Regions from separate parts of the Streptomyces sp. NPDC005496 genome, predicted to be linked through region 3. Evidence: riboswitches for the same ligand, from Rfam matches in the RefSeq annotation. Region 3 holds a riboswitch; each other region holds the start of a gene.
What was found. Region 3 has a riboswitch for thiamine pyrophosphate ahead of thiO (glycine oxidase ThiO). Riboswitches for the same ligand answer to the same signal wherever they lie in the genome.
Positions count from the first base shown of each region.

Region 1: another riboswitch for thiamine pyrophosphate. It lies ahead of ACFYQQ_RS00080 (purine-cytosine permease family protein); the one in region 3 lies ahead of thiO (glycine oxidase ThiO).
Region 2: another riboswitch for thiamine pyrophosphate. It lies ahead of ACFYQQ_RS35875 (thiamine ABC transporter substrate-binding protein); the one in region 3 lies ahead of thiO (glycine oxidase ThiO).

Region 1 covers NZ_JBIAJQ010000001.1:13,539-20,698, forward strand. Annotated here, with positions in the region: gene ACFYQQ_RS00070 (DUF4232 domain-containing protein) at 212-934, shown strand; gene thiD (bifunctional hydroxymethylpyrimidine kinase/phosphomethylpyrimidine kinase) at 959-1,786, opposite strand; gene ACFYQQ_RS00080 (purine-cytosine permease family protein) at 1,837-3,237, opposite strand; TPP riboswitch at 3,227-3,321, opposite strand; gene ACFYQQ_RS00085 (pyruvate carboxylase) at 3,475-6,849, opposite strand; gene ACFYQQ_RS00090 (ABC transporter ATP-binding protein) at 6,983-7,160, opposite strand, start outside.
Region 2 covers NZ_JBIAJQ010000015.1:129,324-136,483, reverse strand. Annotated here, with positions in the region: gene pyrH (UMP kinase) at 1-231, shown strand, start outside; gene frr (ribosome recycling factor) at 403-960, shown strand; gene ACFYQQ_RS35890 (phosphatidate cytidylyltransferase) at 960-2,099, shown strand; gene ACFYQQ_RS35885 (hypothetical protein) at 2,186-2,395, opposite strand; gene rlmN (23S rRNA (adenine(2503)-C(2))-methyltransferase RlmN) at 2,535-3,641, shown strand; TPP riboswitch at 3,727-3,832, shown strand; gene ACFYQQ_RS35875 (thiamine ABC transporter substrate-binding protein) at 3,912-4,994, shown strand; gene ACFYQQ_RS35870 (iron ABC transporter permease) at 4,970-6,661, shown strand; gene ACFYQQ_RS35865 (ABC transporter ATP-binding protein) at 6,661-7,160, shown strand, end outside.
Region 3 covers NZ_JBIAJQ010000020.1:44,664-51,823, forward strand. Annotated here, with positions in the region: gene pknB (Stk1 family PASTA domain-containing Ser/Thr kinase) at 1-727, opposite strand, end outside; gene ACFYQQ_RS38905 (thiazole synthase) at 1,073-1,867, opposite strand; gene thiS (sulfur carrier protein ThiS) at 1,871-2,071, opposite strand; gene thiO (glycine oxidase ThiO) at 2,068-3,264, opposite strand; TPP riboswitch at 3,262-3,374, opposite strand; gene ACFYQQ_RS38920 (hypothetical protein) at 3,427-3,777, shown strand; gene ACFYQQ_RS38925 (FAD-dependent oxidoreductase) at 3,810-5,036, shown strand; gene ACFYQQ_RS38930 (Rv2175c family DNA-binding protein) at 5,126-5,497, shown strand; gene thiE (thiamine phosphate synthase) at 5,586-6,260, shown strand; gene metF (methylenetetrahydrofolate reductase [NAD(P)H]) at 6,371-7,160, shown strand, end outside.

The sequences.
Region 1 (7,160 bases), on a different contig from region 3:
TCAGGCGGTTGCCGGGGTTCTGTGCAGGCGGGGGTGTGCCTACCGCTTCGCCCGGCCCGTACGTGCGCGGGCCCGTAGGCCGATTCCGCGAACTTCCCGGGGCCGGGGTGCGTCGGAGCACGGTGACGGGGCAGAACGCGTCGTGGCGCGTGCGGTGGACCACCACGGTCGCCGCGTGCCGTGAGTGCGGTGCGACCCGAGGAGTTGTGGCATGGCGACCTTCCTGCGTGACGGCACGGACCGGCCGGGCGCGGCCCGGGCCCGGCGTACGCCCGCCCGCTTCCGGGTGCCGGCGGCGCTCGCGGGCCTCGCGTTGCTCGGGCTGCTGACCGGCTGCGGCGGTGACGACGGCTCGAGCGGTACGCCGACGAAGGCGTCCGGCACGGCCGGAACGGCTTCCGGCACACCCACCTCGGCCGCCGGTTCGAGCGGCCCGACGAGTCCGGGCGGGGACGCGACGCCGACGGGGGCGGGCCGTACCTCATCGTCCGCTCCGAGCCCGGTCGGGAGCGGCACTCCGGGCGGCCGGTGCCACACCTCCGAGCTGCGCGCCTCGGTCGGGGACAACGACCCCGGCGCCGGGCAGGAGAACTTCCGCGTCGTCCTGACCAACGGCTCCTCGCGCACCTGCACCGTGCGCGGCTTCCCCGGCGCGGCCTTCGTCGACGCGTCCGGCAGGCAGCTCGGCCCCGACCCGAAGCGGTCGTCGGAGAAGCCGAGGACGGTCACCCTGGCGCCGGGGCAGAGCGCCCTGGCCGGTCTGACCTTCTCCAACCCCGGGATCAGCGGCGCGAAGACCGCCGAACCGGACGCGCTCCTGGTCACGCCGCCCGACGAGAAGGCCTCACTGCGGGTGCGGTGGACGCACGGCGAGGTGCCCGTGTCCGGCAACGCCTCCACGGTCTCCCTGACGCCCCTGCGCACCGGCCCCTGACGTACACCCCGGGTCCGGCTCGGGTCAGCGGTTCTCGCGCAGCCGCCAGCCGTGGTCGACCGGGCCCAGACCCGCGCCCAGCGGGAAGCCCGCGGCTATCGCGCCCGTGACGTAGTCCTTCGCGCGCCGCACCGCCTCCGGCACGGGCAGCCCCTGCGCCAGGCCCACGGCCACCGCGGAGGCCAGGGTGCAACCGGTTCCGTGGGTATGGCGGTTGTCGTGGCGGGGCGCGCGCAGCCAGTGCTCCTCGGCGCCGTCGGTGAGCAGGTCCACGGCCTCGCCGGGCAGGTGCCCGCCCTTCACCAGGACCCAGCGCGGCCCGAACGCCAGCAGCCGTTCGGCCGCCTCGGACATGCCCCGTTCGTCCGTGGCGCGGACACCCGTGAGCTGCGCGGTCTCGTCCAGGTTCGGGGTGGCCACCGTCGCCACCGGCAGCAGCGCGGTACGTACGGCGTCCAGGGCCTCGTCCGCCAGCAGGCGGTCGCCGTGCTTGGAGACGCTCACCGGGTCCACGACCACCGGCGCGGCGGTCCCCGCCAGCAACTCGGCGACCAGGCGCACCAGTTCGGCCGAGGCGAGCATGCCGGTCTTCACGGCCTGCACGCCGATGTCGTTTACGACGCTGCGGTACTGCGCGCGCACGGCATCGGCCGGGAGCTCCCAGGCGCCCTGGACGCCGACGGAGTTCTGCGCGGTGACCGCGGTCAGCACGCTCATGCCGTGCGCGCCCAGCGCGAGCATCGTCTTCAGGTCGGCCTGGATGCCCGCGCCGCCGCCGGAGTCCGAGCCGGCGACGGTCAGGACGCGGGGCGGCGCGAGGGACGGTGCGGCGGGGCCGGTGGAGGGAGTCATACCTGGTTCTCCGTACGGGGAAGGGGCGTGCGGCGGCGGGGACGCCGGGGTCAGCGGCGGGCGCGCAGGCGCAGTGGGGCGTACACCACGAGGGCCGCGGCGAAGGCCACGGGGTAGGCGAGGTCGGCGCCGTGCAGGGCCTTGGCCACCGGGCCGACGTACAGGCTGGTGCTCATGAACGGGACCGCGGCGGCGAAGGCGGCGGCGAACGCGACGAGCGCCGGCCACCACGGCCGCGGGCGGGCCTCCTCGGCGGCGAGGTCGACCGGTGCGCCGCTGCGGGCCCTGCGGCGCACGCTCCAGTCGACGGCCACGACGGCGACGAACCCGGGGATCCAGTAGCCGACGAGGAGGAGCACGTTCTGGAAGCGGGCGGTGGTGTCCGCGGCGTGCATCCAGAGCACGAGCGGGAACCCGAGCGCCGCGGCCAGGGCGGCTGCGACGGGACGCGGCAGCCGTACCCCCATGGTCTGCAGTGCCAGGGAGCCGCTGTAGTCGTTCATGGCGTTGCTGCACAGGGCGGCGAGCGCCACGGCGAGCAGTCCGAGGGCGCCCGGTACCCCGCCGCCGAGCAGCGCGTCGACGCCGTGGGCGGTCTGGTCGGTGAAGACGGACGCGCCCCACAGGCCGAGCGCCTGGACGGCGACGAAGGAGACGGCGAGACCGAGCAGCGTGCACCGGAACATCCGGGGCCGGGACGCGGAGCGCGGCAGGTAGCGGCTGAAGTCGCTGGCGTAGGGGGCCCAGGACAGGGCGAGGCTCAGTGCGACGGCGCAGGTCAGGACGAAGGCGCCGGCGCGGTCGGCGCCGTGCGCGGTGGCCGTGGCGAGGCGTGGGTCACCGGTCGCCAGTCTGGCCGTGAGGGCGAGGAAGGCGGCGCCGAGCGCGAAGGTCATCACGGTCTGGAGGCGGTGGATCGCCTCGTACCCGAGGACGCCGAGCGCTCCCTGTGCGGCCATCACGACCAGGACGCCGAGCCAGAACGGCCGGCCGCAGAGCTGGGCCAGCGCGTCTCCGCCGAACAGGCCGATCAGCGCGTCCCAGGCGATCGACGACAGCCACTGCAAAGCGCCGGGCAGTACGACGGCGGGGCCGAACGCGAGCCGGGAGAGCGGGAGTTGGGCCGCGCCGGTCTGGCTGCCCCAGGTGCCGAGGAAGGCGGTCGGTACGGCACCGAGGAGGGTGCCGAGGACGACGGCCGCGAGCGCGGTGGCGAAGTCGAGGCCGAGTGCGGCGCCGACGGTGCCGGTGAACACCCCCGTCATGGTCAGGTTGGGCGCGAACCACACGGTGAACAGCCGCCCGGGGCCGCCGTAGCGGGCGTCCTCGGGAACGGGCGCTATGCCCCGCGCCTCGACCCGCAGGTCACCGGGGGCCGCGGGCATCCGCCCGTCGAAGGCGCCCTGCGGGCCTGCGACGGCCACCTCGCCACGGGCATGCGGCAACGACATGAGACATCCCTCCGCCAGTCCTAACTGGTTCAGGTTCGACGGGTGTGATCTCAGCCCTCGTGCGGGGCACCCCGTGTCCGGTTGTGCGGGACAGGATAGCCACAGGGGTGGGGGGGGGGGGGGGGCCGGGGGGGGGGGGGCGGGGGGGGCCCCCCCCCCCCGCGCCCCCCCCACCCCTGTGTCACGTGCGGCGGAGCGGCCGGACGGGCCTGGCTGCCGGGTCCGGTGGGTCGGGGGTCAGGCGATCTCGACGAGCAGGTCGCCGCCCTCCACCTGCTGGATGCGGTTGATCGCGAGCCGCGACACCTTCCCGGACTTCGAGGCGGTGACCGAGGCCTCCATCTTCATCGCCTCGATGGTGGCGACCGTGGCGCCCGCCTCCACCTCGTCGCCCTCGGCGACCGCGAGGGTCACCACTCCGGCGAACGGCGCGGCGACGTGACCGGGGTTGGCCCGGTCAGCCTTCTCCGTCGCCGGGATGTCGGAGGACACAGCGGTGTCGCGTACCTGGATCGGCCGCAGTTGGCCGTTGAGCGCGGACATCACGGTCCGCATACCGCGCTCGTCGGCCTCGCCGACCGCCTCCAGCTCGATGAGCAGCCGCACGCCCGGTTCGAGGTCGACCGCGTACTCCTTCCCCGGGCGGAGTCCGTAGAAGAAGTCCTTGCTGTCCAGCAGGCTGGTGTCGCCGTAGGTCTGGCGGTGCGTCTCGAACTCCCGTGTCGGGCCCGGGAACAGCAGCCGGTTCAGGGTCGCGCGCCGGTCCTTGGCGAGGCCCTCGCGGTCGTCCGCGGAAAGCTCCTCCTGCGGCTTGGGGGCAGCGCGCCCCTCCAGCGCCCTGGTACGGAACGGCTCGGGCCAGCCGCCGGGCGGGTTGCCCAACTCGCCCCGCAGGAAACCGATGACGGAGTCGGGGATGTCGAACCGGTTCGGGTTGGCCTCGAAGTCCTCCGGCGAGACACCGGCGCCGACCAGGTGGAGCGCGAGGTCGCCGACCACCTTCGAGGACGGCGTGACCTTCACCAGGTGACCGAGGATGCGGTCGGCGGCGGCGTACATCGCCTCGATGTCCTCGAAGCGGTCGCCGAGACCCAGCGCGACCGCCTGCGTGCGCAGGTTGGACAGCTGCCCGCCGGGGATCTCGTGGTGGTAGACCCGCCCGGTCGGCGAGGCCAGGCCCGCCTCGAAGGGCGCGTAGATCCTGCGGACGCTCTCCCAGTACGGCTCCAGGTCGCCCACGGCCTTCAGGCTCAGCCCGGTGGGCCGCTCGGAGTAGTCGGTCGCGGCGACGATGCCCGACAGCGACGGCTGCGAGGTGGTGCCCGCCATCGACGCGACCGCTCCGTCGACCGCGTCGGCGCCGGCCTGGATCGCGGCGAGGTAGGTGGCGAGCTGGCCGCCCGCCGTGTCGTGGGTGTGGATGTGCACCGGCAGCTCGAACTCCCGGCGCAGCGCCGAGACGAGGGTCGCCGCGGCCGGGGCCCGCAGCAGGCCCGCCATGTCCTTCACGGCCAGGACGTGCGCGCCGGCCTCGACGATCTGCTCGGCCAGGCGGAGGTAGTAGTCGAGGGTGTAGAGCCGCTCGGAGGGGTCGGACAGGTCGGAGGTGTAGCAGAGGGCGACCTCGGCGACGGCCGTCCCGGTCTCCCGTACGGCGTCGATGGCGGGCCGCATCTGCCCGACGTCGTTCAGCGCGTCGAAGATGCGGAAGATGTCGATGCCGGTGGCCGCGGCCTCCTGCACGAAGGCGTCGGTGACCTCTGTCGGGTACGGGGTGTAGCCCACGGTGTTGCGGCCGCGCAGCAGCATCTGCAGGCAGATGTTCGGCACCGCCTCGCGCAGCGCCGCCAGCCGCTCCCACGGGTCCTCGGCGAGGAAGCGCAGCGCCACGTCGTAGGTGGCGCCGCCCCAGCACTCCAGGGACAGCAGTTCGGGCAGGGTCCGGGCGACCACGGGCGCGATGGCGAGCATGTCCTTGGTGCGGACCCGGGTGGCGAGGAGCGACTGGTGGGCGTCGCGGAACGTGGTGTCGGTGACGCCGATGGTCGGCGATTCGCGCAGCCGGCGGGCGAAGCCCTCGGGGCCGAGCTCGACCAGGAGCTGCCGGGAGCCCGCGGGCGGTTCCGTGGCGGGCACCACCGGGATCTTCGTGCCGGGGTCGACGGACTCGGGGCGCTCGCCGTGCGGCTTGTTGACGGTGACGTCGGCGAGGTAGGTGAGCAGCTTCGTGCCGCGGTCGGCGGAGTGGCGTGCCGTCAGCAGGTGCGGGCGCCGTTCGATGAACGACGTGGTGACGCGGCCGGCGCGGAAGTCCGGGTCGTCGAGGACGGCCTGGAGGAACGGGATGTTCGTGGCGACGCCGCGGATGCGGAACTCGGCCACGGCACGCCGGGCCCGGCCGATCGCGGTGTCGAAGTCGCGGCCCCGGCAGGTGAGCTTGACCAGCATGGAGTCGAAGTGCGCGCTGATCTCCGTGCCGGCGTGGGTGGTGCCGCCGTCCAGCCGGATGCCGGAGCCGCCGGGCGAGCGGTAGGCGCTGATCCTGCCGGTGTCCGGGCGGAAGCCGTTGGCCGGGTCCTCGGTGGTGATACGGCACTGGAGGGCGGCGCCGTGCAGGGTGACCGTCTCCTGGGAGAGACCGAGGTCGGCCAGCGTCTCACCGGCGGCGATGCGCAGCTGGGCCTGGACGAGGTCGACGTCGGTGACCTCCTCGGTCACCGTGTGCTCGACCTGGATGCGCGGGTTCATCTCGATGAAGACGTGGTTGCCGTCCCGGTCGAGGAGGAACTCCACGGTGCCCGCGTTGCGGTAGCCGATCTCGCGGGCGAACCGGACGGCGTCGGCGCAGATCCGCTCGCGCAGCGCCGGGTCGAGGTTCGGCGCGGGCGCCATCTCGATGACCTTCTGGTGGCGGCGCTGCACCGAGCAGTCACGCTCGAACAGGTGGATGACGTTGCCCTGTCCGTCGGCGAGGATCTGCACCTCGATGTGCCGGGGCTCCACGACGGCCTTCTCCAGGAAGACCGTGGGGTCACCGAACGCGGACGCGGCCTCCCGCGAGGCGGCCTCGATGGACTCCCGCAGCTGGGCCGGGTCCTCGACACGGCGCATCCCGCGCCCGCCGCCGCCCGCGACCGCCTTGACGAACACGGGGAACCCGACGTCCTCGGCGGCGCGGACGAGTTCGTCGACGTCGGTGGAGGGCGCAGAGGAACCGAGGACCGGCACACCGGCCGCGCGGGCCGCCGCGACGGCACGCGCCTTGTTCCCGGTCAGCTCCAGCGTCTGGGTGCTCGGCCCGACGAAGGTGATGCCCGCCTCCTCGCAGGCACGGGCCAGGTCCGGGTTCTCCGACAGGAACCCGTAGCCGGGGTAGACCGCGTCGGCTCCCGCCCGGCGCGCGGCGCGGACGACCTCCTCCACGGAGAGGTAGGCCCGCACCGGGTGTCCCGGCTCGCCGATCTCGTAGGCCTCGTCGGCCTTCAACCGGTGCAGTGAATTGCGGTCCTCGTGGGGGAAGACGGCGACCGTCCGGGCGCCCAGCTCGAAGCCGGCGCGGAACGCTCGAATCGCGATTTCACCTCGGTTGGCGACCAGCACCTTGCGGAACATTCGGGATCCCTTCAGCCTGCTCGGTGACGCGCACCATGGTGTCGGCCCTGCCCGCTCGGCGCCATGTGAAGCGGCCCACTCCGCTTCTGTGAGGCAGGCCACTCCCCCGCTCCGGGGCGCCGGGATCGGCGGTTCAGAGCAGACCGGCGCGGGCGGGGTCGTCGTCGAGGAAGCCGCCCGACTGGTGCTGCCAGAGCTTGGCGTAGGTGCCCTGCGAGGCGAGCAGCTCCTGGTGGGTGCCCTGCTCGACGATCCGCCCGCGGTCGAGGACGACGAGCCGGTCCATGGTGGCGACGGTGCTGAGCCGGTGG
Region 2 (7,160 bases), on a different contig from region 3:
TACGACTCCGACCCGAAGACCAACCCGGGGGCCGTCAAGTTCGACGCGCTCGGCTACGGCGAGGTCATCACCCGGGACCTCAAGGTCGCGGACATGACCGCGATCACGCTCTGCCGGGACAACAAGCTCCCCATCCTGGTCTTCGAGCTCCTGGCGGAGGGCAATATCGCGCGAGCGGTCAAGGGTGAGAAGATCGGCACACTCGTGGGTGACCAGGACAGCCGAGCCTGACCGGGGACGGACCCCGACGGGGTACGCACCCGGGCGGGGACGGACCCTGACCGGGGGATGGACAATGTCCTGCCGGTCGGGAACCGTGCAGGAACAAGACGCGACGCAGCCGGCCGCCGACCCCGACGAGGAACAGCTGCCGGGCCTACTCAAGACACGCAGGAGCAAGTGGTGATCGAAGAGACCCTCCTCGAAGCCGAGGAGAAGATGGAGAAGGCCGTCGTGGTCGCCAAGGAGGACTTCGCCGCGATCCGCACCGGTCGTGCGCACCCGGCGATGTTCAACAAGATCGTGGCGGACTACTACGGTGCGCTGACGCCGATCAACCAGCTGGCCTCTTTCTCGGTGCCGGAGCCGCGCATGGCCGTGGTGACCCCGTTCGACAAGAGCGCGCTGCGCAACATCGAGCAGGCGATCCGTGACTCCGACCTCGGGGTCAACCCGAGCAACGACGGCAACATCATCCGGGTGGTGTTCCCCGAGCTGACCGAGGAGCGCCGCAAGGACTACATCAAGGTCGCCCGGACCAAGGCCGAGGACTCCAAGGTGTCGATCCGCTCCGTGCGCCGCAAGGCCAAGGACGCGATCGACAAGCTCGTCAAGGACGGCGAGGTCGGCGAGGACGAGGGCCGCCGTGCGGAGAAGGAACTCGACGACACCACCCACAAGTACGTGGCCCAGGTGGACGAGCTCCTCAAGCACAAGGAAGCGGAGCTGCTCGAGGTCTGATGAACGACTCTTCCTGGGGAGCGCCGCCACAAGCCGGGTACTGGGGGCCGTCCGAGCAGGGGCCTGTCCAGGGGGCAGCCCCGGCGGGTCCCACGTACGATGCGCATGACGCCCAGCAGACTCGCCCCATGCCCATCGTGCCCGAGGTACCCGCATACGGCGGAGACCAGGATGACGACCGGGGGGCAGCTCGGCTGAGCGGCCCCTTGTTCCGCGACGAGACACCATCGGCGGCGCCCTACGCGGGCCCGTCGCACCACCCGCAGAGTCCGCAGGAGCCCATGCCCAGCGCCGCCCACCAGCCAGCGCCCGCACCTCAGAAGAAGAGTGCGGGCCGTGACCTGGGCGCGGCCATAGGAGTGGGCGTCGGGCTCGGTGCGGTGATCATCGCGTCGTTGTTCGTCGTCAAGGCCGTGTTCATCGGGGTGATAGCGGTCGCCGTGGTGGTGGGCCTGTGGGAGCTCACGTCACGGCTGTCCGAGCGCAAGGGCATCAAGGCGCCTCTCGTGCCGCTCGCGATCGGCGGTGCGGCCATGGTCGTCGCCGGGTACGCGCGGGGCACCGAGGGCGCCTGGGTGGCGATGGCGCTGACCGCGCTCGCGGTCCTGGTCTGGCGGATGACGGAACCCCCCGAGGGGTACCTCAAGGACGTCACGGCCGGGGTCTTCGCCGCCTTCTACGTGCCGTTCCTCGCCACGTTCGTCGCCCTCATGCTGGCGGCCGACGACGGTCCCTGGCGCGTCCTGACGTTCCTGCTGCTCACCGTCGTCAGCGACACCGGCGCGTACGCCGTCGGCTGGCGTTTCGGCACGCACAAGCTGGCGCCGCGCATCAGCCCCGGCAAGACCCGTGAGGGTCTCGGCGGCGCCATCGCCTTCGCCATGGCGGCGGGTGCGCTGTGCATGGAGTTCCTGATCGACGACGGCAGCTGGTGGCAGGGACTGCTCCTCGGGCTCGCGGTCGCGGTCAGCGCCACGCTCGGCGACCTCGGCGAGTCCATGATCAAGCGGGACCTCGGCATCAAGGACATGGGCACGCTCCTGCCGGGGCACGGCGGCATCATGGACCGGCTGGACTCGCTCCTGCCGACCGCGCCGGTGGTGTGGCTGCTGCTGGTCCTCTTCGTGGGGTCCGGCTGACCTGCGCCGCTGAGGCTTTGCTCCGAACGGGGGGCCCGCTGTCCACAGGACGGCGGGCCCCTCCTTCGTAGGGACGGGTCCCGGCGTCAGTCCGTGCCGTACTCGTGCGGCCGGCCGCCCTGCCACTCCACCCAGTCCGGGTCGTCCAGCAGCTCCCAGGCGTCCGGGAGTCCCGCGCGCCGCAGAAACTCGACCACGTCGGCGTCGCTGTGCGCGAGCCCGGCCACCTGGGCGCGGATCGTCACCCGGCGCCCGCCGGTGCCGGTGACGCGTTGGACGACGATGGGGCGAGACATGTTTTCGTACACCCGTTCGATACTAGGGGTAGGTGTGCCTCCGGCGACAGCGCCCCGCGTGACCGAGTGACTCCGGGCCCCCTGCCGGCACAACGCGGCCCCCGGATCACACCATTCGATCTGCGACACTGGTACAGCCATGCCTAAGCCCGGAGAACTTACTTTCGTCGCCCCCCGCGGAGCCAAGAAGCCGCCGCGGCACCTTGCCGATCTCACGCCCGCCGAGCGCAAAGAGGCGGTCGCCGCGATCGGCGAGAAGCCGTTCCGCGCCAAGCAGCTCTCGCAGCACTACTTCGCGCGGTACGCGCACGACCCGGCGGAGTGGACGGACATCCCGGCCGCCTCGCGCGGCAAGCTCCAGGAGGCGCTGCTCCCCGAGCTGATGTCGGTCGTGCGGCACATCAGCTGCGACGACGACACCACCCGCAAGACCCTCTGGCGGCTCTTCGACGGCACGCTCGTCGAGTCCGTGCTGATGCGCTACCCGGACCGGGTCACCATGTGCATCAGCTCGCAGGCGGGCTGCGGGATGAACTGCCCGTTCTGCGCCACCGGACAGGCCGGCCTCGACCGGAACCTGTCGACCGGCGAGATCGTGCACCAGATCGTCGACGGGATGCGGGCGCTCAGGGACGGCGAGATCCCCGGCGGCCCGGCGCGGCTCAGCAACATCGTGTTCATGGGCATGGGCGAGCCGCTCGCCAACTACAAGCGGGTCGTCGGCTCGATCCGGGCGCTCACCGACCCCGAGCCCGACGGCCTCGGGCTCTCGCAGCGCGGCATCACCGTGTCGACCGTGGGCCTCGTGCCCGCCATCCACCGGTTCGCCGACGAGGGCTTCAAGTGCCGCCTCGCCATCTCCCTGCACGCGCCGGACGACGAGCTGCGCGACACCCTCGTCCCCGTCAACACCCGGTGGAAGGTCCGCGAGGTCCTCGACGCCGGCTGGGAGTACGCCGCCAAGTCGGGGCGCCGCCTGTCCATCGAGTACGCCCTCATCCGGGACATCAACGACCAGGCGTGGCGAGGTGACCGGCTCGGCCGGCTGCTCCGGGGCAAGCCGGTCCACGTGAACCTGATCCCGCTGAACCCGACACCCGGCTCCAAGTGGACCGCCTCCCGTCCCGAGGACGAGAAGGCGTTCGTCGAGGCCATCGCGGCGCACGGCGTGCCGGTCACCGTCCGGGACACCCGCGGCCAGGAGATCGACGGGGCGTGCGGGCAGCTGGCCGCGTCCGAGCGGTAGGGGACGGGCTCGTCCCGGCCCCGGTGACGGCGGTCGGGGCCCGCGGAACGGCGGGCGGTAGTCTGACTCCCGTACACACATCTTCATATTCCGACAGGGGAGCGCCACAGCGCTGAGAGTGCGGCACGGGCCGCAGACCCTCTGAACCTTGCCCAGGTCATTCTGGGTAGGAAGTTCGGTCATCACTCAAGCTGTTGCGCCCTGCCCGGGAACTTTCAGAGGTTCCCGGGCAGGGCCGCGTCTCTTCCTGGTCACTCCAGGAGGAATCCAGTGAGCACCACCACGAAGTTCACGGCCGCGATCGTGGCCACCGGACTCGGGCTCGTCACGCTGTCGGCGTGCGGCTCGTCCGACTCCGGGACCGACGCCGCCGGCTCCAAGACCGTCACCCTGGTCAGCCACGACTCCTTCATCGCCTCCAAGGACGTGCTCAAGGAGTTCGAGAAGCAGTCCGGCTACCGGGTCAAGGTCCTCAAGGACGGCGACGCCGGGCAGGCGGTCAACAAGGCGATCCTCACCAAGGACAACCCGCAGGGCGACGTCTTCTTCGGCGTCGACAACACCCTGCTGTCCCGCGCGCTCGACAACGGCCTCTTCCAGCCGTACGAGGCCAAGGGGGCGGACGGGGTGCTCCCCGAGTACCGGGCCGACCAGGGCAAGCACCGGGTGACCCCCATCGACACGGGCGACATCTGCGTCAACTACGACAAGGCCTGGTTCACCGAGCACAAGCTGACCCCGCCGAAGTCCTTCGACGACCTCACCGAGCCCGCGTACAAGAACCTCCTCGTCACGGAGAACGCCTCCACCTCCTCGCCCGGCCTCGGCTTCCTGCTCGGCACGGCCGCCGCGTACGGCGACGGCTGGCAGGGCTACTGGAAGAAGCTCAAGGCCAACGGCGTGAAGGTCGTCGACGGCTGGGAGCAGGCCTACAACGAGGAGTTCTCCGGCTCCGCCGGCGGCAGGAAGGCCAAGGCCGACCGCCCGCTCGTCGTCTCCTACGCCTCCTCCCCGCCCGCCGAGGTGATCTACGCCGACCCGAAGCCGAAGACCGCGCCCACCGGCGTCGCGACCGGCACCTGCTTCCGGCAGGTCGAGTACGCGGGCCTGCTCAGCAACGCGAAGAACACCGAGGGCGGCAAGGCGCTCGTCGACTTCCTGGTCTCCAAGCGGTTCCAGGAGGACATGCCGCTGAACATGTTCGTCTACCCGGTGATCGAGGGCGCCCGGGTGCCCGCCGAGTTCACCGCGTTCGGCCCGCAGGCGAAGGACCCCGAGACCCTCGCCCCCGCCCGGATCGCCGACCACCGCGACCAGTGGGTCAAGTCGTGGACCTCGCTCGTACTGAAGTAGGCAAGCCGCCCGCGAAAGCGGCGACCGGGAGGCGCGGGAGTGCGGCGCGGCTCGGTCTGATGGCCCTGCCCGTCGCGTTCTTCGCGGTCTTCTTCGCCTACCCGGTCGCGGCGATCGTCGCCCGCGGGCTGCACGTCGGCGGGGCCTGGCGGTTCGCCAGGATCGCCGACGTGCTCGGGCAGTCCGACGTCCGGCACGTCCTGTGGTTCACCACCTGGCAGGCGCTCGCCTCCACCGCGCTCACCCTGCTGGTCGCGCTCCCCGGCGCGTACGTCTTCGCGCGCTTCGACTTCCGGGGCAAACAGGTGCTGCGCGCGGTCGTGACAGTCCCGTTCGTGCTGCCCACCGTCGTCGTCGGCACGGCCTTCCTGGCGCTGGTCGGCCGGGGCGGGCTGCTGGACGAGCTGTGGGGCGTACGCCTGGACACCACCGTGTGGGCGATCCTGCTCGCGCACGTCTTCTTCAACTACGCGGTCGTCGTACGGACGGTCGGCGGCCTCTGGTCGCAGCTCGACCCGCGCCAGGAAGAGGCCGCCCGGGTGCTCGGCGCCTCCCGGTTCGCCGCCTGGCGCAAGGTGACCCTTCCCGCGCTCGGCCCCGCGCTGGCCGCCGCCACGCTCATGGTCTTCCTCTTCACCTTCACCTCCTTCGGTGTGGTGCAGATCCTCGGCGGCCCCACCTTCTCCACCCTGGAGGTGGAGATCTACCGGCAGACCTCCGAGATCTTCGACCTGTCCACCGCCGCGGTGCTCACCCTCGTGCAGTTCGCGGCGGTCGGCGCGATCCTCGCCGTGCACGCCCGGACCGTACGGCGCCGGGAGACCGCGCTGCGGCTCGTGGACGCCTCGCTGACCGCGCGCAGACCCCGCGGCGCCGGGCAGTGGGCACTGCTCGCCGGGGTCCTGGCGAGCATCGCCGTCCTGCTCGTACTGCCGCTCGCCGTGCTCGTCCAGCGGTCCCTGGACACCCCGGGCGGCCACGGCTTCGCGTACTACCGGGCGCTCACGTCGGAGGACGGCGGCATGTTCCTCGTGCCGCCGATCGAGGCGATCGGCAACTCGGTCCGGTACGCGCTCGCGGCCACCGCCGTCGCCGTGCTGATCGGGGGGCTCGCGGCCGCCGCCCTCACCCGGCGCGCGGGACGGCTCGTCCGCGGGTTCGACGCGCTGCTGATGCTGCCGCTCGGCGTCTCCGCCGTGACGGTCGGCTTCGGGTTCCTGATCGCCCTGGACGAGCCGCCGCTGGATCTGCGGTCCTCGTGGATCCTGGTGCCGCTCGCGCAGGCGCTGGTCGGTGTCCCCTTCGTCGTCCGCACGATGCTGCCCGTGCTGCGGGCGGTCGACGAGCGGCTCCGGGAGGCCGCCGCCGTGCTGGGGGCATCGCCGTGGCGGGTGTGGCGCGAGGTCGACCTGCCCATGGTGCGCCGCGCCCTGCTCGTCGCGGCCGGTTTCGCGTTCGCCGTGTCACTCGGCGAGTTCGGCGCGACGGTCTTCATCGCGCGGCCCGACAACCCGACGCTCCCGGTCACCGTGGCTCGGCTCCTCGGCCGCCCGGGTGACCTCAACTACGGCCAGGCCATGGCCCTTTCGACCATCCTGATGGCGGTGTGCGCGGTCGCGCTGCTGCTGCTGGAGCGCATCCGCACCGACCGTTCGGGGGAGTTCTGATGAGCCGGCTCACCAAAGGGGCCGACGCCCTGCTGAGGCTGGAGGGGGCGACCGTGCGCTTCGGCGGGCGGCCCGTGCTCGACGCCGTCGGACTCGATGTCGCCGAGCACGAGATCGTGTGCGTGCTGGGGCCGAGCGGCAGCGGCAAGTCGACCCTGCTGCGGGCCGTGGCCGGACTCCAGGCGCTCGACGCCGGCCGCGTACTGCTCGACGGCCGGGACCAGTCGGGGGTCCCCGCGCACAGGCGGGGCGTGGGTCTGATGTTCCAGGACCACCAGCTGTTCCCGCAGCGCGACGTCGGCGGGAACGTCGCCTTCGGGCTGCGGATGCACGGTGCGGCCAAGAGCGAACAGGCGCTGCGGGTAGGGGAGTTGCTGGAGCTCGTCGGGCTGCCCGGGTCCGCGTCCCGGGCCGTCGCCTCGCTCTCCGGAGGCGAGCAGCAGCGGGTGGCGCTGGCCCGCGCCCTCGCGCCCCGGCCCCGGCTGCTGATGCTGGACGA
Region 3 (7,160 bases):
GCCCCGGGACGGCGGCCGACGGCGGCGGCACGTCCGCGTTCAGGTGCTGGTAGAGCACCTGCGCGGGGGAGTCGCCCGAGTGCGGCTTGTCGCCGGTGAGCATCTCGTACAGGACGACGCCGCAGGCGTACACGTCGACGCGGGGGTCCGCCGTGCCGTGCTCTATCTGCTCGGGGGCGAGATAGGAGACGGTGCCGAGGACGGACCCCGTGGTGTTCGTCACGGTGTCCACGGCGCGCACGAGTCCGAAGTCCGCCACCTTGACCCGGCCGTCGTCCCCTATCAGGACGTTCTCCGGCTTCATGTCGCGGTGGACGAAACCGGCGCGGTGGGCGGCGCCGAGCGCGGCGAGGACCGGCTCCAGGATGTCGAGCGCGGCCCGCGGCTGGAGCGCCCCGCGCTCGCGCAGCACGTCACGCAGGGTGCACCCGGCGACGTACTCCATGGCCAGGTAGACGTACGACCCGTCCGTCCCCTGGTCGAAGACCTGCACCACGTTCGGGTGGGCGAGCCGGGCCACGGACTTGGCCTCCCGGATGAACCGCTCGACGAAGGAGCCGTCGGCGGCCAGCGCCGGGTGCATCACCTTGAGCGCGAGCACGCGGTCGAGGCGGGTGTCCAGGGCCCGGTAGACCGTGGCCATCCCGCCGACCGCGATCCGCGCGTCGACGCGGTAGCGGCCGTCGAGCACCTGCCCGACAAGCGGGTCCTGAAGGGTCGTATCCACGCAGGTGAGTCTACGAGCCGCCACCGTCACGCCCACCCGGTCCGCTCTTTCCGGGGGCGGAATGCAGCAGAGCTGTGACTGTTGTGTGGCCGGTCCGACGCGGGCCCGCCGGGCCGCCGGCTGCTAGGGCCTGTCGTTTGGATCAGGCCGGTGTCGCGGGGTCTGGCACGCACATCTGCGGCGTTGTCGTCGGTCGCCGACTCCCCCACTCTCGGCTCCGCTCGAGCGGGGGGACCCCCATCGCTTCGACTCCCTCCTCCGCCTTGCAGCTGCACGCACCAGACCCCGCTCGGGTCGGCCGGGACGAACCGTCCGTCACGGCCGACCTGATCCAAACGACAGGCCCTAGAAGGCGGGGCGCTCGGGGTCCAGCCGTGCGCGCCCCTCCACCGGGGAGGAGGCCTCCGCAAAGTGCCGGCGCGGGATGCGGCCCGCCCGGTACGCCAGCCGCCCCGCCTCCACCGCGTGCCGCATGGCGTCGGCCATCAGCACCGGCTCCTGCGCCCGGGTCACGGCCGAGGCGAGCATCACACCCGCGCATCCCAGCTCCATGGCGAGCGCGGCGTCCGACGCGGTCCCGGCGCCCGCGTCCAGGATGACCGGCACGCGCGCGTGCTCCACGATCAGCTGGAAGTTGTGCGGGTTGCGGATGCCGAGGCCGGAGCCGATGGGCGAGCCCAGCGGCATGATCGCGGCGCAGCCGACGTCCTCCAGCTTCCGCGCCAGCACCGGGTCGTCGTTCGTGTACGGCAGCACCGTGAACCCGTCGTCGACGAGCGTCTCGGCGGCGTCCAGCAGCTCGATCGGGTCGGGCAGCAGCGTGCGCTCGTCGGCGATGACCTCCAGTTTCACCAGGTCGGTGCCGAGGGCCTCCCGCGCGAGCCGGGCGGTGAGGACCGCCTCGCCCGCGGTGAAGCAGCCCGCCGTGTTCGGCAGGACGCGGATGCCGAGCCGGTCGAGGACGGACAGCACCGAACCGTGCGCCCGCGGGTCGACCCGGCGCATCGCGACCGTCGTCAGCTCCGTGCCGGAGGCCACCAGGGAGCGCTCCAGCAGGTCCAGGCTGGGGGCGCCGCCGGTGCCCATGATCAGGCGGGACGCGTAGGACGTGCCGCCGAGGACGAAGGGGTCGTCGGCCATGGGTCAGCCTCCTTGGACGGCGGTGAGGACTTCGACGCGGTCCCCGTCGGCGAGGGCCGTGCCGGCCCACTGCCCGCGCGGGACGACGGTCTCGTTGAGGGCGACGGCGACACCGGACGGGGCAGCGGTGAGGGTCGCGACGAGGGCGTCGAGCGCGGTGCCCGGGGCGACGTGCCGGCGCTCCCCGTTGACGAAGATGTTCATGCGGGCTGCTCCGTGAGGGCGGTGCTGAAGCGGCGGGGGGTGAAGGGGCGTGCCAAGTCCGGGAGTTCACCGGTGGTCAGGACGTGCGCCATGGCGTCGCCGGTGACCGGGGTGAGCAGCACGCCGTTGCGGTGGTGGCCGGTGGCCAGCAGCAGGCCGTCCAGTCCGGTCGGCCCGAGCAGCGGGGCGTTGTCCGGCGAGCAGGGGCGCAGCCCGGCGCGGGTCTCGGTCAGCGGCAGTTCGGTGATCCCGGGGACCAGCTCGTGGGCGTCGCGCAGCAGCTCGTACACACCGCCCGCGGTGACCGTGGTGTCCCAGCCCAGCTCCTCGCTGGTGGCGCCGACGACCAGCTCGCCGTTCTCGCGCGGCACCAGGTAGACGTGGCTGCCGCGCACGACGGCGCGCACGGTCCGGCTCAGGAACGGCGCGTAGCGCGGCGGCACGGTCAGCCGCAGCACCTGCCCCTTCACGGGGCGCACCGGCGGCAGCAGGTCCTCCGGGACGCCCGCCAGCCGTCCGCTGAGGCTGCCCGCGGCGAGGACGACCCGGCCGGCCGGCAGGGCGGTGCCGTCCGTGGTGACCACCCCGGTGGCCCGGCCCCGGACGACGTCCAGCCGCTCGGCCCAGGTGCGGTGCAGGACGACACCGGCGCGCTCGCAGGCCACGACCAGGGCGGCGGCGAGCCGGCGCGGGTCGACCTGGTGGTCGCCGTCCACCCGCAGCCCGCCGCGCACGCCCGGTGCGAGCATCGGCTCCAGCCGGCGGCAGTCCCGGCCGCTGAGCCACGCCGACTCCAGGCCCGACCGGCGCTGCAACGCGTGCAGTTCGCGCAGGTGGGCGCGGTCGTCGGCGTCCAGCGCGACGGCGAGCGTGCCGCAGCGGCGGTAGCCGAGACCGAGACCGGTGACCTCGGTCAGCTCCGCCGCGAAGTCGGGGTAGCGCTCGGCGGAGGCCAGGTTGAGGCCGAGCAACGTCTGCTCGCCGTAGTGGAGTTCGGTGACGGCGGCCAGCATGCCGGCGGCCACCTGGGCGGCGCCGCCGCCCGGCTCGGGGTCCACGACCGCGGTGGTGAGCCCGCGCTGCGCGGCCCGCCAGGCGGTCACCAGACCGATGATGCCCCCGCCCACGACGAGGACGTCCGGCGAGCCCGAGGGCCCGCGTGCGGTGTCCGTGGACTGTGAGGTACGCGACATGGGCGTCCAGCCCCTCCCTTCGCCGGCATGACCCGGATCAGGTTCGTACGGTCGGAGGCCGTCCAGCCTCCCTCTCAGCCCGGTGCGTCCGGGCTCCCGCGTGTGCTTTACGTTGGCCACCCTAGCCCGTCGCCCCGGCCCCCCAGTAGAGGAGCTCCCCGCATGGCCCGCTCGCTCGACGGCCTCGTCCTCGCCCCGGTCGCCGACCAGGCGCCGGGCCAGGTCGGCACCCGCACCCGGTTCACCTACCACGAGCGGGAGGGACGGATCTGGGCCGACTACGCGGGCGGCGATGTCGTACGAGGTCATCTCGTGGGTAGTCGTGAGGGTGACCGCCTCGACTTCCGGTACGTGCAGCTGAAGCACGACGGAACGACATCCTCCGGGCACTGCGTGTCCCTGGTCGTCGAGCTGGCCGACGGACGGGTACGGCTTGAGGAGAACTGGCAGTGGGAGTCGCAGGAGGGCAGTGGGACGAGCGTGGTGGAGGAGATCGTCCAGCACGCCCGGTGACTGACGTGGTGTCAGATGTCTATGGTGATCACGTGAGCGAGCAGACGCAGTCCGGGGAGCGCACGGCGCCGCGAGTCGTCGTCGTGGGCGCGGGCATGGCCGGGGTGCAGACCGCGGTCGCCCTGCGGGAACAGGGCTTCACCGGCACGGTGACCCTGATCGGCGGGGAGCCGCACCAGCCGTACGACAGGCCGCCGCTGTCCAAGGCGGTGCTGCTCGGCAAGGCCGAGGGCTCCGCCTTCGACGTCGACTTCGAGGCGCTCGGCATCGGACTGCGGCTCGGCTGCGAGGTGCTCGGCGCCCGCCCCGGGGACCACGAACTGGACACCGCCGACGGGCCCGTGCCGTACGACGTCCTGGTGATCGCCACCGGGGCGGAACCGATTCGGCTGCCGGGCACCGAGGGCATCCCCGGAGTCCACCTGCTGCGCACCCTGGACGACGCCGAGCGGCTGCGCCCGGTGCTCGCCGAGCAGCACGACATCGTGGTCGTCGGAGCGGGCTGGATCGGCGCCGAGTTCGCGACCGCGGCCCGCGAGGCCGGATGCGCGGTGACCGTCGTCGAGGCCGCCGACCGGCCGCTCGCCGGTGCGCTGCCTCCCGAGGTGGCCGCCCCCATGGCCGGCTGGTACGCCGACAGCGGGGCGGCGCTGCGCACCCACGCGCGCGTGGAGCGCGTCGAGCCCGGCGCGGTGGTCCTGGACGACGGTTCGCGGGTGCCCGCCGGCGCGGTCGTCGTCGGCATCGGGGCCCGCCCCGCGACCGCCTGGCTCGCCGGCTCCGGGATCGAACTCGGCGCCCACGGCGAGATCGTGGCCGACGCCCACCTGCGCACCTCCGCGCCCGACGTCTACGCGGTCGGCGACTGCGCCTCCTTCCCGTCGGGCCGCTACGAGGGGCGCCTGCTGGTCCACCACTGGGACAACGCCCTCCAGGGGCCGCGCACGGTGGCGGCGAACATCATCGGCGAGGCCCCCGCGGCGTACGACCCGGTGCCCTACTTCTGGTCCGAGCAGTTCGGCCGCTTCGTCCAGTACGTCGGCCACCACGCCTCCGCCGACACGACCCTGTGGCGCGGTGACCCCTCGGGCGCCGCCTGGACGGTCTGCTGGCTCCGCGAGGGCCGCCTGGTCGCCCTGCTCGCCGTGGGCCGGCCCCGGGACCTCGCCCAGGGACGCAAGCTGATCGAGGCGGGGACGCCGATGGACGCCGACGCCCTGACGGACCCGTCCAAGCCGCTGAAGACGGCGGCGGCGTAGGGCGTCCGGCGGTCCGCCGCCCGCCTGCTCCTCCCCAGGTCGGACGGCCTCGGCTTCCGACTGTCGGTCCCAGATGGCAGGCTTGTCCCGTGACCGAGATTGACGCAAAGATCGATGCTCTCGTCCCCGCCTGGCTCACCCTCCCCGACATCGCCGAACTGCTCGGCGTCGAGGTGACCCGCGTCCGGCAGCTGGTCAAGGACGGCCAGCTCATCGCCGTACGCCGTGGTGAGAACCGCGCGCTGCACGTCCCCGCCGCCTTCATCGACGGGGCCGAGCAGAAGGTCGTCAAGGGCCTGTCCGGCACCTTGACGCTCCTGCGGGACGACGGCTTCACCGACGAAGAGATGCTGGAGTGGCTCTTCACCCCCGACTCGACCCTGCCCGGCACCCCCGCGCAGGCTCTGAGCGAGAATCGCGGCACGGAGGTGAAGCGCCGCGCCCAGGCGCTCGCCGTCTGATCCGACAACCTTCCGGTGTACGGACCACGGCCCGCCGGCCCGACCGGCCGCCGTGGTCCGTACGCCACCGACCACGGGGGACCCAGCCATGCCCGAGACCGGTGCCGACGCCCGCGCCCAGCTCGCCGACGCCCGCCTCTACCTGTGCACGGACGCCCGCAGGCGCCAGGGCGACCTTCCGGAGTTCCTCGACGCGGTCCTGGCCGGCGGGGTCGACCTCGTGCAGCTGCGGGACAAGAGCCTGGAGGCGGCGGAGGAGCTGGACCTCCTGGACCTCTTCGCCGAGAAGTGCCGCCGCCACGGCGCGCTGCTCTCGGTGAACGACCGGGCGGACGTGGCCCACGCGAGCCGCGCCGGGCACCCGGGCGGCGCCGCGATCCTGCACCTGGGCCAGGGTGACCTGCCGGTCCCCGCGGCCCGCGCGATCCTCGGCGACGACATCCTGATCGGCCGCTCCACGCACTCCGAGTCCGAGGCCGGGGCCGCCGCCGTCCAGCCGGGCGTCGACTACTTCTGCACGGGCCCCTGCTGGCCCACCCCCACCAAGCCCGGCCGCCACGCCCCCGGCCTCGGCCTGGTCCGGCACACGGCGTCGCTCGGCACCGACCGCCCCTGGTTCGCCATCGGCGGCATCGACCTGGGCAACGTGGACCAGGTCCTGGAGGCGGGCGCCCGCCGGGTCGTCGTCGTCCGGGCGATCACCGAGGCCGACGACCCGGGAGCGGCGGCGGGCGAGTTCGCCAAGCGGCTGCGCGGGGTGTGAGACGGCGGAGGGTGACGCTGAGTGTCCGAAGGGTGGACAAGAAGTCGACAAAACGGACAAATATCATCGGTTCGGTTGGGGTCACGGCGTCCCCTGGCTAACCTGCGGTCATGGCCCTCGGATCTGCTTCCACCAGGACTGACCGCGCACGCACCGTGCGCGACATGCTCGCGACCGGCAAGAAGACGTACTCGTTCGAGTTCTCCGCGCCGAAGACCCCCAAGGGCGAGCGGAACCTGTGGAACGCGCTGCGCCGGGTCGAGGCCGTCGCACCCGACTTCGTCTCCGTGACCTACGGCGCGGGCGGCTCCACGCGCGCGGGCACGGTCCGGGAGACCGAGCAGATCGTCGCCGACACGACGCTCACCCCGGTCGCCCACCTGACCGCGGTGAACCACTCCGTCGCGGAACTGCGCAACATCATCGGGCAGTACGCGGACGCCGGGATCCGCAACATGCTCGCGGTGCGCGGCGACCCGCCCGGCGACCCCATGGGCGACTGGGTGCCGCATCCCAAGGGCCTGACCTACGCGGCCGACCTGGTGCGTCTGATCAAGGAGTCCGGTGACTTCTGCGTCGGCGTCGCGGCCTTCCCGGAGATGCACCCGCGGTCCGCGGAATGGGACCTGGACGTCGCCCACTTCGTCGACAAGTGCCGTGCCGGCGCCGACTACGCGATCACCCAGATGTTCTTCCGGCCGGAGTCGTACCTGCGGCTGCGCGACCGTGTCTCCGCGGCCGGCTGCGGCACCCCGGTGATCCCCGAGGTGATGCCGGTGACCAGCGTGCGGATGCTGGAACGGCTGCCGCAGCTGAGCAACGCCTCGATCCCGGCCGAGCTGAAAGAGCGGATCCTCACAGCCAAAGACGATCCGGCGGCTGTACGCTCCATTGGGATCG